Lichenibacterium dinghuense: one gene and its partner. The protein of the gene in region 1 interacts with the protein of each later gene in a pairwise test. Links are inferred from orthologs where the notes say so. Each region holds a gene or a part of one and is shown on either strand. Other genes may lie near its edges.

The links.
Region 2: the proteins of gyrA (region 1) and gyrB interact in binary tests that used the Escherichia coli proteins (3 or more experiments, as listed by UniProt). The link is inferred for Lichenibacterium dinghuense from one-to-one orthologs.

The regions. Positions count from the first base shown.
Region 1 is NZ_JAJLMN010000001.1:675,841-683,922, forward strand. What follows is about bases 1-3,298. They hold gyrA (DNA gyrase subunit A), read right to left. Parts: upstream 2,949-3,298; coding sequence 201-2,948; downstream 1-200. Other genes in these bases: coaD (pantetheine-phosphate adenylyltransferase), read right to left, coding at 1-198; L7N97_RS03220 (aspartate aminotransferase type Ic), read right to left, coding at 3,066-3,298. Also shown: more of L7N97_RS03220, read right to left, coding at 3,299-4,334; ssb (single-stranded DNA-binding protein), read right to left, coding at 4,403-4,936; excinuclease ABC subunit UvrA, read left to right, coding at 5,179-8,082. UniProt on the Escherichia coli protein: A type II topoisomerase that negatively supercoils closed circular double-stranded (ds) DNA in an ATP-dependent manner to maintain chromosomes in an underwound state.
Region 2 is NZ_JAJLMN010000001.1:271,275-276,794, forward strand. The notes cover bases 2,393-5,520. They hold gyrB (DNA topoisomerase (ATP-hydrolyzing) subunit B), read right to left. Parts: upstream 5,121-5,520; coding sequence 2,664-5,120; downstream 2,393-2,663. Other genes in these bases: L7N97_RS01305 (C13 family peptidase), read right to left, coding at 5,261-5,520. Also shown: L7N97_RS01280 (metalloregulator ArsR/SmtB family transcription factor), read left to right, coding at 1-422; metF (methylenetetrahydrofolate reductase [NAD(P)H]), read left to right, coding at 455-1,363; L7N97_RS01290 (cupin domain-containing protein), read right to left, coding at 1,384-1,869; L7N97_RS01295 (hypothetical protein), read left to right, coding at 2,113-2,289. UniProt on the Escherichia coli protein: DNA gyrase negatively supercoils closed circular double-stranded DNA in an ATP-dependent manner to maintain chromosomes in an underwound state.

The DNA of each region.
Region 1 (8,082 bases):
CCCGGCCGCGGCCACGACGGGCCCGGCCTCGTCGCGGATCAGGGCGACGCGGGCGTCGTGGCTCAGCATCGGCTGCTTGGTGGCGTGGCGGCCGACCGCCACCACCAGCACGTCGCAGATCCGGGCCGCGGCCCGGATCACGTCGAGGTGGCCGTTGGTCAACGGGTCGAACGACCCCGTGTAGAGGGCCGTCCGCATCGTCACGCCTCGCCGTCCGCGTCCGGCAGGCCGGCCTCGCCGTTCTCCGCCCCCACCTCGGCGATGCGGTCCACGGACACCACCCTCTCGCCCGCCGCCGTGTTGAACACGATCACGCCCTGCGTGTTGCGGCCCGCGACGCGGATGCCCTCGACCGGGCAGCGGATGAGCTGGCCGCCGTCCGTGACCAGCATGATCCCGTCGCTGTGCTCGACCGGGAAGGAGGCCACGAGCTTGCCGTTGCGGGCGTTCACCGCCATGGCGCCGATGCCCTTGCCGCCGCGCCCGGTGAGCCGGTACTCGTAGGACGAGGTCCGCTTGCCGAAGCCCCGCTCGGAGATGGTGAGGATCACCTGCTCGCGTGCCGACAGCTCGGCGTAGCGCTCCTGCGACAGCGTGGCGGGCGCGTCCGGCACGGCGCCCTCCGCGCCCACGACCTCCTTCTCGATGTCGTCCTCGCCCGTCTCGCCCTCGACGGCGCGGCGCATCTTGAGGAAAGCGATGCGCTCGCCGGAATCGGCGTCGGTGTGGCGCAGCACGGCGAGCGAGATCACGCCGTCGTCCTTGGCGAGCGTGATGCCGCGCACACCCATCGAGTCGCGGCCCTTGAACACGCGCACGTCGTTGACCGCGAAGCGGATGCACTGCCCGCCCGCCGTGGTGAGCAGAATGTCGTCGTCCTCCGAGCAGATCTGCACGTCGACGATGGACTCGCCCTCGTCGAGCTTCATGGCGATCTTGCCCGAGCGGTTCACCTGGGCGAAGTCCGACAGCTTGTTGCGCCGGACCGTGCCGCGCGTGGTCGCGAAGACCACGTCGAGCTTGGCCCAGTCGCCCTCGTCCTCGGGCAGCGGCATGATGGTGGTGATGCGCTCCCCCTGCTCCAGCGGCAGCAGGTTGACGAAGGCCTTGCCGCGCGCCTGCGGGGCGGCGAGCGGCAGGCGCCACACCTTCATCTTGTAGGCCTGGCCGAGCGACGAGAAGAACAGCACGGGCTGGTGCGTGTTGGCCACGAAGATGCGGGCGACGAAGTCCTCGTCGCGCGTCTGCATGGCCGAGCGGCCCTTGCCGCCGCGGCGCTGCGCCCGGTAGGTCGAGAGCGGCACCCGCTTCACGTAGCCGGCGTGGCTGACCGTGATCGCCATGTCCTCGCGGGCGATGAGGTCCTCGTCCTCCATGTCGGCGGCGCTGTCGAGGATCTCGGTCATGCGCGGCGTCGCGTGGGCGAGCTTGATGGCCTCGAGCTCGCCGCGGACGATGTCGAAGATGCGCGTGCGCGAGCCCAGGATGTCGAGCAGGTCGGCGATCTCGGCGGCGAGCTTGTTCAGGGCTTCCGCGATCTCGTCGCGGCCGAGGGCGGTGAGGCGGGCGAGCCTGAGCTCCAGGATGGCGCGGGCCTGCGCCTCGGAGAGGCGGTAGGTGCCGTCCTCCTTCAGCGTGTGGTGCGGGTCGGCGATGAGGGCGATCAGCGGCGCCATGTCGAGCGCCGGCCAGTCGCGGCCCATCAGGGCCTCGCGTGCCGTGCCGGTGTCGGGCGAGGTGCGGATCAGGCGGATCACCTCGTCGATGTTGGCGACCGCGATGGCGAGGCCGACCTGCACGTGCGCCGCCGCGCGGGCCTTGGCGAGCCTGAACTTCGTGCGCCGCGTCACCACCTCCTCGCGGAAGTCCACGAAGGCGACGAGGAAGTCCTTGAGGTTCAGCATCTCCGGCCGGCCGCCGTTCAGCGCGATCATGTTGGCGCCGAAGGAGGACTGGAGCTGGCTGAAGCGGTAGAGCTGGTTCAGCACCACGTCCGGCACGGCGTCGCGCTTCAGCTCGATCACGATCCGCATGCCGTCGCGGTCGGACTCGTCGCGCATCTCGGAGATGCCCTCGATGCGCTTGTCGCGCACCGCCTCGGCGATCTTCTCCTGCAGGGTCGTCTTGTTGACCTGGTAGGGGATCTCCTGGACGATCAGCGCCGTGCGGTCGCGGCGGATCTCCTCGGTCGTGATGCGGGCCCGCATGACGATGGAGCCGCGGCCCGTGGTGTAGGCCTGGCGGACGCCGGCGCGGCCGAGGATCGTGCCGCCGGTGGGGAAGTCCGGCCCCGGCACGATCCCCATCAGCTCCTCAAGCTCGATCTCGGGCCGGTCCATCAGGGCCAGGGTCGCGTCGATCACCTCGCCGAGGTTGTGGGGCGGGATGTTGGTCGCCATGCCGACCGCGATGCCGCCCGCGCCGTTGACGAGCAGGTTCGGGTAGCGGGCCGGCAACACGACCGGCTCCTTCTCCTTGCCGTCGTAGTTGTCCTGGAAGTCGACGGTGTTCTCGTCGATGTCCTGGATCAGGGCCAGCGAGGGCGGCGCGAGGCGCGACTCGGTGTAGCGCATGGCCGCCGGCGGGTCGCCGTCGACCGAGCCGAAGTTGCCCTGGCCGTCGATCAACGGCAGGCGCATCGAGAAGGACTGCGCCATGCGGACCAGCGCGTCGTAGATCGCGGTGTCGCCGTGCGGATGGTACTTGCCCATCACGTCGCCGACGATGCGGGCCGACTTGACGTAGGCGCGGTCCGGCAGGTGGTTGTTCTCCTGCATGGAGAACAGGATGCGCCGGTGCACCGGCTTGAAGCCGTCGCGCACGTCGGGCAGCGCGCGCGACACGATCACGCTCATGGCGTAATCGAGGTAGGAGCGCTTCATCTCGTCCGCGATGGAGACGGGCCGGATGCCGTTCGGATCTTCGATTCTGTCGTCGGTGTCGGCCAAGTGGCATCCCTTCGCGGACGGCCCGGCGCTGGCGCGCCGGCGGTTCTGATCTCGGTTCTATATGGGTGTCGAGAGGACGATCCGCGAGGTTTTACAGGCGGAAGGACGCTGTCCGCCTCAGGCCGCGGCGGTGTCCTCGGCGCGCTTCTCGAGCCCCGCGAGCGCGATGCAGATGGCGATGCCCTCGGCCGCGGCCTCGACGTCGCCGAGCTTGGGGAAGGTGGGGGCGAGGCGCAGGTTGGCGTCCTCCGGGTCGCGCCCGCCGGGCCAGGTCGCGCCCGCGGGGGTCAGCGCCAGGCCGGCCGCCTTGGCGAGCGCCACGACGCGGGAGGCTGTGCCCGGCACGGCGTCGACGCTGATGAAGTAGCCGCCCTCGGGCCGCGACCAGCGCGCGAGACCGGTGCCGCCGAGCCGCCGCTCCAGCGCGCGGAGCACGGCGTCGAACTTCGGGCCGATCAGATCGCGGTGCCGGACCATGTGGGCGTGCAGCCCTTCGGCGTCGCGCAGGAAGCGCAGGTGGCGGAGCTGGTTCAGCTTGTCGGAGCCGATGGTGCGGCGCCCGGCCCGCGCCAGGAACCAGGACACGTTGGCGGGCGATGAGGCGAAGAGCGCGACGCCGGCGCCGGCCAGCGTGACCTTGGAGGTCGAGGCGAAGCAGAAGGCGCGGTCCGGGTGGCCGGCCTCGCGGGCGAGGTCGAGGATCGAGGCCAGCGGCGTGCGGCGCTCGGTCAGGTGGTGGACCGCGTAGGCGTCGTCCCAGAACAGGCGGAAGTCCGGCGCGCCCGTCTTCATCGCGGCGAGGCGGCGCACGGTCTCGTCGGCGTAGGTTTCGCCGGTCGGGTTCGAGTAGCGCGGCACGCACCACATGCCCTTCACGGACGGGTCGGCGGCGAGCGCCTCGACCGCGTCCATGTCGGGGCCCTGCCCCGTGAGCGGCACCGGCAGCAGGCGGAAGCCGAACTCCTCGGTCAGGCCGAAGTGGCGGTCGTAGCCCGGCACGGGGCAGATGAAGGCCGGCGAGGCCTCCCTGGACCAGGGCCGCTCACCGCCCGGCACGCCCTTGAGCAGCGCCCACACGATGCAGTCGTGCATCAGGGCGAGGGACGAGTTGTTGCCGAGCACGATGGCGTCCGCCGTCAGGCCGAGCGCCTCGCCGAACAGGGCGCGGACCTCTGGCAGGCCGCGCAGGTCCCCGCCGTAGTTGCGCGCGTCCTCGCCGGCCGCCGTGGTGGTGTCGCGGTTGCCCTGCGGCAGCAGCATGGCGTCCGACAGCGACAGCTGTTCGGGCGAGGGTTTGCCCCGCGTCATGTCGAGCTTGAGGCCGCGGGCCTTGAAGCTCTCGTAGTCGGCGCGGGTGCGGGCGAGGTCGGCGGAAAGGTCGGTCATCAGGACAGTCTAGCTCAGGACGGCGTGCGCGATCCTTCTCCCGTTCCACGGGAGAAGGAAACCCGTCATCAGAACGGGATGTCGTCGTCGATCGCGTCCGACATGGAGCCGCCGCGGCCGCCGCCGCCGGAGTTGCCGCCGCGGTCCATCGGCGAGGAGCGGCCGAAGGACGGGCGGTCGCCGCCCCGGTCGCCGCCGCGGTCGAAGGAGCCGCGGTCGTCGTCGCCCGCGAAGCCGCCGCCGCCGCTGTTGCGGCCTTCCAGCATGGTCAGCTCGCCGCGGAAGCGCTGCAGCACCACCTCGGTGCTGTAGCGCTCGTTGCCGTCCTTGTCGTTGTACTTGCGGGTCTGGAGCTGGCCCTCGACGTAGACCTTCGAGCCCTTCTTCAGGTACTGCTCGGCCACCTTGGCGAGGTTCTCGTTGAAGATCACGACGGAGTGCCACTCCGTCTTCTCCTTGCGCTCGCCGGACGCCTTGTCGCGCCAGGATTCCGTGGTGGCGAGGCGCAGGTTCACCACCGCGTCGCCCGACTGCATGCGGCGCACCTCGGGATCCTTGCCCAGGTTTCCGACCAGAATGACCTTGTTGACGCTGCCCGACATGGTGCCCTCCTCGGGACCTCGATGAGTGTGGGCCCTCGGCGCGCGACGCGGCGCCGGACCCGACCTTGACCCGTTCCTACAAGGCGGCGGTTACCAAACTCCGCCGACCCGTTCCCTCTATGTTCCCTAGCACATCCGTGGTAAGCGCGAAACGGCGGCGGTGCCGATACGGCATGGCACCCCTATATGGAGGCGAAACCGGTTCCGCGGCCGGCCGTCCTCATCCTGGAACCCGTCCCTCCATGGCGCAACAGCCCCGCTCCCGCACCCGCAAGGCCGAAGCGGCCGCAGAGGCGCCCGAAGCCGCCGAAACCCCTGCCCCGCGCATCGTCCGCAAGGTCAGGGCCATCAAGGGCGCGGCCGCGGAGGCGGCCCCCGGGCCGGCCGCGCCCGCGGAGATGAGCGACGCCGCGCTGGAGAAGCTGTTCGACGCCGAGCCGCCCCGCCTGCCCGACCGCGACAGCATCGTGGTGCGGGGCGCGCGCGAGCACAACCTCAAGAACGTCGACCTCACCATCCCGCGCGACAAGCTGGTGGTCTTCACCGGCCTGTCGGGCTCGGGCAAATCATCTTTGGCCTTCGACACCATCTACGCGGAAGGACAGCGCCGCTACGTGGAATCGCTGTCCGCCTACGCGCGCCAGTTCCTGGAGATGATGGGCAAGCCCGACGTCGACCAGATCGACGGCCTGTCGCCCGCCATCTCGATCGAGCAGAAGACGACCTCGAAGAACCCGCGCTCCACGGTCGGCACCGTCACCGAGATCTACGACTACATGCGCCTCCTGTGGGCGCGCATCGGCATCCCCTATTCGCCCGCGACGGGCCTGCCGATCGAGAGCCAGACTGTCAGCCAGATGGTGGACCGCGTGCTGGCCCTGCCGCCGAACACGCGCCTCTACCTGATCGCGCCCGTGGTGCGCGGCCGCAAGGGCGAGTACCGCAAGGAGATCGCCGAATTCCAGCGCAAGGGATTCCAGCGCCTGAAGGTCGACGGCGAGTTCTACCCGCTCGACGAGGCGCCGACGCTCGACAAGAAGTTCAAGCACGACATCGGCGTCGTGGTGGACCGCATCGCGGTGCGCCCCGACATGGCGACGCGCCTCGCCGAGTCCTTCGAGACCGCGCTGGAGCTGGCCGACGGCATCTCGGTCGTCGAGTTCGCCGACGAGCCGCCGGAGGGCTCGCCGAAGGAGGTGGTCTTCTCGTCGAAGTTCGCCTGCCCGGTGTCGGGCTTCACCATCCCCGAGATCGAGCCGCGGCTGTTCTCCTTCAACAACCCGTTCGGCGCCTGCCCGGTCTGCGCCGGGCTCGGCTCGCAGATGCAGGTCGCCGCCGAGCGGGTCGTGCCGGACCCGACGCTGAGCCTGAAGCGCGGCGCCATTTCGCCCTGGTCGAAGTCGTCCTCGCCCTATTACGCGCAGACGCTCGACGCGCTGGCACGCCACTACAAGGTCAAGCTCGACACCAAGTGGAACGCCCTGCCCCAGAGCTTCCGCGACGCCGTGCTGTTCGGCTCGGGCGAGGAGGTGATCCGCTTCCAGTACGACGACGGCTCGCGCGCCTACGGGGTGTCGAAGCCCTTCGAGGGCGTGGTGCGCAGCCTCGACCGGCGCTTCAAGGAGACCGACTCGGAGTTCATCCGCGAGGAGATCGGCCGCTACATGGGCGCGGTGCCCTGCCCCACCTGCGCGGGCGCGCGCCTCAAGCCCGAGGCGCTGGCGGTGCGGATCGCGGACAGGACGATCTCGTCGGCCGCTGAGCTTTCGATCCGCAAGGCGATCGCCTGGTTCGACGCCCTGCCGGCGCAGCTCGACGACAAGCGCAACGAGATCGCGGTGCGGATCCTCAAAGAGATCCGCGACCGGCTGCGCTTCCTGATCGACGTCGGGCTCGACTACCTCACGCTCGGCCGCGGCGCCGGCACGCTGTCGGGCGGCGAAAGCCAGCGCATCCGCCTAGCCAGCCAGATCGGCTCGGGCCTCACCGGCGTGCTCTACGTGCTCGACGAGCCCTCGATCGGCCTCCACCAGCGCGACAACGAGCGGCTGCTCGGCACGCTGCAGCGCCTGAAAAGCCTCGGCAACAGCGTGATCGTGGTCGAGCACGACGAGGACGCGATCCTCAGCGCCGACTACGTGGTCGACGTGGGCCCCGGTGCGGGCGTGCACGGCGGCCACATCGTGGCAGCCGGCACGCCGCGCGAGATCATGTCCAACCCCGCCTCGCTGACCGGCGACTACCTCGCCGGCCGCAAGACCGTCGGCGTGCCGCGCCGGCGCCGCGCCGCCAAGGAGGGCCAGTCCCTCAAGGTCGTCAACGCGCGGGGCAACAACCTCAAGAACGTCACCATGGAGGTGCCGCTCGGCACCTTCTCGTGCATCACGGGCGTGTCGGGCGGCGGCAAGTCGACCCTGGTGATCGACACCCTCTTCGCGGCGGCGGCGCGCAGACTCGGCGGCGGCGCCGAGCACCCCGCGCCGCACGACGCCGTGGAGGGCCTGGAATTCCTCGACAAGGTCATCGACATCGACCAGTCGCCGATCGGCCGCACGCCGCGCTCGAACCCCGCCACCTACACGGGCGCCTTCACGCCCATCCGCGACTGGTTCGCCGGCCTGCCGGAATCGAAGGCGCGCGGCTACGGGCCGGGGCGCTTCTCGTTCAACGTCAAGGGCGGGCGCTGCGAGGCCTGCCAGGGCGACGGCGTCATCAAGATCGAGATGCACTTCCTGCCCGACGTCTACGTCACCTGCGACGTGTGCAAGGGCAAGCGCTACGGTCGCGAGACGCTCGACGTGAAGTACCGCGACCACTCCATCGCCGACGTGCTCGACATGACGGTCGAGGAGGCGGCCGACCTGTTCAAGGCCGTGCCCTCGATCCGCGACAAGATGAAGACGCTGGCGCGCGTCGGCCTCGGCTACGTCAAGGTCGGGCAGCAGGCCAACACCCTGTCGGGCGGCGAGGCGCAGCGCGTGAAGCTGTCCAAGGAGCTGTCGCGCCGCTCCACGGGCCGCACGCTCTACATCCTCGACGAGCCCACCACGGGCCTGCACTTCGAGGACGTGCGCAAGCTCCTCGAGGTGCTGCAGGAGCTGGTCGACCAGGGCAACACGGTGGTAGTGATCGAGCACAACCTCGAG
Region 2 (5,520 bases), 400 kb from region 1 along the record:
GCGTCGAGCGGGGGGCTCTGCGCAACGTGCAGCTCCGCCAGGGCGACCTTTACGCGCTGCCGGTCGAGCGCGACGGCTACGACCTCGTCGTGATCCACCAGGTGCTGCACTATCTCGACGAGCCCGCCCGCGCCCTGCGCGAGGCCGCGCGCGTGCTGCGCCCCGGCGGGCGGCTGCTCGTGGTCGATTTCGCACCCCACGCCGACGAGACGCTCCGCGCCGCCCACGCGCACCGGCGTTTGGGCTTCGCCCGCGCGGAGGTCGACGGCTTCATGCGGGACGCCGGGCTCGATCCGCTGCCCGGCCGCGACCTCGCCCCCCTGCCCGGCGAGGCCGACAAGCTCACCGTGTCGCTGTGGATGGCGCGCGACCGCCGCAGCCTCGCGGCCGAGGCGCCGCCGCTCCGGCAGGCCGTGGCCTGATCCTCACCCCTTCTTCCGCTCAGGACGCCCCGATGACCGCTCCCGATACCCTGCGCCCGAGCCGCCTGCCGGGCGCCCCGATCCGCGTCTCCTTCGAGTTCTTCCCGCCGAAGTCGGCCGAGGCCGAGGCCAGCCTGTGGCGCTCGATCGAGCGCTTGGCGCCGCTCGACCCGGACTTCGTGTCCGTGACCTATGGGGCCGGCGGCTCGACGCGCGAGCGCACCCACAACACGGTGGCGCGCCTCGTGCGCGAGACGCGTCTGAAGCCCGCCGCCCACCTCACCTGCGTGGGTGCGACGCGGGGCGAAATCGACGATGTGGTGCGCGGCTATTGGGACGCCGGGGTGCGCCACGTCGTGGCGCTGCGCGGAGATCCCGCCGGCGGGCCTGGCACGGCCTACGAGGCCCATGCCGGCGGCTACGACAGCTCGGCCGACCTCGTGCGCGGCATCAAGGCGCTCGGCGACTTCGAGGTGACGGTGTCGGCCTATCCCGAGAAGCACCCCGAGAGCGCCACCTTCGACGCCGACCTCGACGGCCTCCAGGCCAAGGTCGACGCCGGCGCGACGCGCGCCATCACCCAGTTCTTCTTCGACAACAGCCTCTACGAGCGCTACGTCGAGCGCGTTCGGGCGCGCGGCATCGCGATCCCGATCATTCCCGGCATCGCGGTGATCCAGAACTTCAAGCAGACGGCCAACTTCGCCCGCAAGACCGGCGCTTCCGTGCCGGACTGGCTCGCCGACCGCTTCGCCGGCCTGGAGAACGACCCCGCCACCCACCAGCTCGTGGCGGCCGGCGTCGCGGCCGAACAGGTGCTGGACCTCGTCGACGCGGGCGTGCGCGACTTCCACTTCTACACCATGAACAGGGCGGAACTCGTCTACGCGATCTGCCGCCTGCTCGGCCTCAAGCCGGAAGCGGAGCGCGCCGCGGCCTGACGGCGGTCTCCGGCGGAGGCTCAGGCGCCGGTGGCGACGCCCATGCCGGGCGCTGCCGAGACGGGGCGGGGCGCCGATCCCGGCCTGATCGTCTGGCGCATCATCCGCTTGGCCTTGCCGACCGCGCGCGTCACCAGCGCCACGGGCGCCGGCAGCGGGCGGTGGAAGAAGGCGAGCTTGCGGACGTGGGTTTCCACGGTCCAGTGCACCACCGCGCCCGCCGGGAATAGCACGACGTCGCCGGGGCCGAGGCGGCGGGCCGGCGCGCAGCCGTCGTCGAGCACGACCGAGCCTTCGAGGATGTGGATCGTCTCGTCCGAGTCGTAGCGCCACTCGAACTCGCCCGGCGTGCAGTCCCACACCAGCGTGCAGGCCGCGCGGTCGCGGCTCGACGACAGCAGCGCGTTGCGGGCCACGGGATTGCCCCCCCGGATCCAGGCAGGGTTGATCGGCGACGGCCTGAGGTCGACAGCGGTGGTTCCGCAGACCATGGGCTGGGTGGGCAAGACGTCTCTCCTCGAATCTGTCGCGATGACGTCTGCACTGTATCGGCTCGATCGCTAACGGCCGGCCAATCGTGGCAACTCGGCATGGTATCGCGAGGCATCCGAAGCGCGAATATCGCCGTTAAGATTAAACGAGCAATAGGATCGAGTTACGAACTCCTCAGACTGTAGAGCATTGTATCGACATCGGCCCACCAAACCTGCGATCCGGCCCCCCGTCCGTCGTCGAACTGGAGCGTTTCGATGGTGCAGCATTCCCCCGCGGACCCGCTCGACGCCGTCTCCGACGACCGGCTGTCCTTCACGGACGTGACGTTGCTGGCGTTCCTGGCCGTGTCGGCCGTCGTCCTGGCGGCCCTCCTCCTGCTCGGGGCAGTGTCGGCCGAGCATCGGATCGCGGCCGTGCTCGGCCAGTGGTGAAAGCAACTGGCGGTCTGAGCCAGAAGTGGGCGACGCCCGCAGGATGGCATCGGCGCTTCCAGCCCACACGAGCGGCTTCGGGTCCACGTTGGTGCGAGCCACGGAGGCGCCGGTGGCGGCCTCAAGCGCGTCGGTATCGGCGAAGGCATCGCGCTGGAACCGGCGGCGGATCAGCGGTGGGAACCAGCCCTCGACCATGTTGAGCCGTGACGCCGAGGTCGGCACCGGCGACGTCGCCTTCGGGCCGGGCGCCGTCGCCACCGCCATCTCAGGCCGACGGCCCGGCCCCGGACATCATATGTCGGTGGACTTCCGGATCAGACCGTCGATGCCGCCCGGAAGCCAGGCCGCCAGCATGGCTCACGAGAGAGTCCTCACACGTCGAGGTTGGCCACCGACAGCGCGTTCTCCTGGATGAACTCGCGGCGGGGCTCCACCACGTCGCCCATCAGCTTGACGAACATGTCGTCGGCCTCGTCGACCTCCTTGATCTTGACCTGGAGCAGCGAGCGCGCGTTGCGGTCGAGCGTGGTTTCCCAGAGCTGGTCCGGGTTCATCTCGCCGAGGCCCTTGTAGCGCTGGATCTGGGTGATGCCGCGCGAGCCCGCCGCCATCACGGCCTCGACCAGAGCGGTCGGCCCCGCCACCGGGGTCGCGTCCGAGCCGCGGGCGAAGACCGCGGGCCGGTCGTAGATCTCGATCAGCGAGGGGCCGAGCTCGTCGAGGCGGCGCGCCTCGGCGGAGGCGAGCAGGCCGCCGTCGAGCACGGCCGCCTCCTTCACGCCGCGCACCGTGCGGGTGAACACGAAGCCGTCGTGGCCGATGCCGCCCTCCCAGCCGCGCTCGGTCTCCTCGGCCAGCGCGTTGAGGCGGCGCGCCACGTCCCCGGCCAACCGCTGGGCTTCCTCGTCGCCGAGCGTCGACAGCGGCTTCAGCGCGCCCGCCACGGCCGCCTGCTCCACCACGCCGCGGTCGTAGCGGGAATGGAGCTGGGCCAGCACGGCGCGCACGAGCCGCGCCTGCTCGATGGCGGTGCGAAGATCGCCGCGCGCCCGCTCCTCGCCCGAGCCGAGCCGCAGCACCGCGTTCTCGATGCCGTTGTCGGTGAGGTAGTCCTCCTTGGCGCGCTCGTCCTTGAGGTACTGCTCGGACTTGCCGCGCTTGACCTTGTAGAGCGGCGGCTGGGCGATGAAGATGTGCCCGCGCTCGATCAGCGACGGCATCTGCCGGAAGAAGAAGGTCAGCAGCAGCGTGCGGATGTGGGAGCCGTCGACGTCGGCGTCCGTCATGATGATGATCTTGTGGTAGCGCAGCTTGTCGGCGTTGAAGTCCTCGCGGCCGATGCCGGTGCCGAGCGCGGTGATGAGCGTGCCGATCTCCTGGCTCGACAGCATCTTGTCGAAGCGGGCGCGCTCGACGTTGAGGATCTTGCCGCGCAGCGGCAGCACGGCCTGGAACTCGCGGTTGCGCCCCTGCTTGGCCGAGCCGCCGGCCGAGTCGCCCTCGACGAGGAAGATCTCGGCCAGGGCCGGGTCGCGCTCCTGGCAGTCGGCGAGCTTGCCGGGCAGGTTGGCGACGTCGAGCACGCCCTTGCGGCGCGTCAGCTCGCGCGCCTTGCGGGCCGCCTCGCGCGCCGCGGCGGCCTCGGCCACCTTGCCGGCGATGATCTTGGCGTCGGCCGGGTGCTCCTCGAACCATTGCCCGAGCGTCTCGTTGACGATGCTCTCGACCACCGGGCGCACCTCCGAGGACACGAGCTTGTCCTTGGTCTGCGAGGAGAACTTCGGGTCGGGCACCTTCACGGACAGCACGCAGGTCAGGCCCTCGCGGCAGTCGTCGCCGGTGACGTCGACCTTCTCCTTCTTCGAGATGCCGGAGCGCTCGGCGTAGCCCGTCACCTGGCGCGTGAGCGCGCCGCGGAAGCCCGCCATATGGGTGCCGCCGTCGCGCTGCGGGATGTTGTTGGTGAAGGGCAGCACGGTCTCGTGGTAGCTGTCGTTCCACCACATCGCGACCTCGACGGTCATGCCGTCCTTCTCGCCGCGCATCAGGATGGGCTTGTCGACCAGCGCCGCCTTGGTGCGGTCGAGGTAGCGCACGAAGGCCTCGAGGCCGCCCTCGTAGAACAGCTCCTCGCGCTTCACCTCGGCGCGGCGCGCGTCGGTCAGCACGATGCGGACGCCGGAGTTGAGGAAGGCCAGCTCGCGCAGGCGGTGCTCCACGGTGGCGTAGTCGAACTCGGTCTTCGAGAACGTCTCCGGCGAGGGCCAGAACGTCACGGCGGTGCCGCGCCGCTCGCGGCCGCGCTCGTCCTGGCCGGCCGGGCCGACCACGCGCAGCGGCGCCACGGCGTCGCCGTGGGCGAACTCGATCTCGTGCTCGTGGCCGGAGCGCCAGATGCGCAGCGCGAGCCTGGTCGACAGCGCGTTGACGACCGACACGCCGACGCCGTGCAGGCCGCCCGACACCTTATAGGAGTTCTGGTCGAACTTACCGCCGGCGTGGAGCTGGGTCATGATGACCTCGGCGGCCGACACGCCCTCCTCCTTGTGGATGTCCGTCGGGATGCCGCGCCCGTTGTCGGAGACGGACACGGAGCCGTCGGCGTTGAGCGTCACAGTGACGAGGTCGGCGTGGCCGGCGAGGGCCTCGTCGATGGCGTTGTCCACCACCTCGTAGATCATGTGGTGGAGGCCGGAGCCGTCGTCGGTGTCGCCGATGTACATGCCGGGGCGCTTGCGCACCGCGTCGAGGCCGCGCAGCACCTTGATCGAATCGGCCCCGTAGGCGTTGGGTTCGGGTGCGGCTGACGGGACGGGCGACTGGGACATCGAGTGCAGCTTTCTCCGATCCGGAAGGCCGGGCCGATAGGGCGGCCGGGATCGCTTTTGGGGCGGCGCGGAGCGGCGCCCGGGACACACTTTATATAATGGCGCCTGTGCCTTGATGAAAGGCAAAGAGGCTCCGGCCCTCAGCGGGGCGCCGCGCCGTCGAGCAGCGGCAGCACGGATTCGCCCCCCGCCATCTGCGGGTTCGACGGGTCGAAGCCGTCCTTGGCTTCCCGGGCCGCCACGATCGTGCGGGCGTCCCGGAAGGCCTCGGGGAGCGTCGCGTCGCGGCGGAGCGCCTGGTTGAACAGGGCGTCGCCGAAGTAGGTCCAGTGCGCCTCCGGCTGGCAGCCGAACGACGGGTGCGTGCTGTCCGCCGCGGTCATCACCAGCGTGTCGGGCG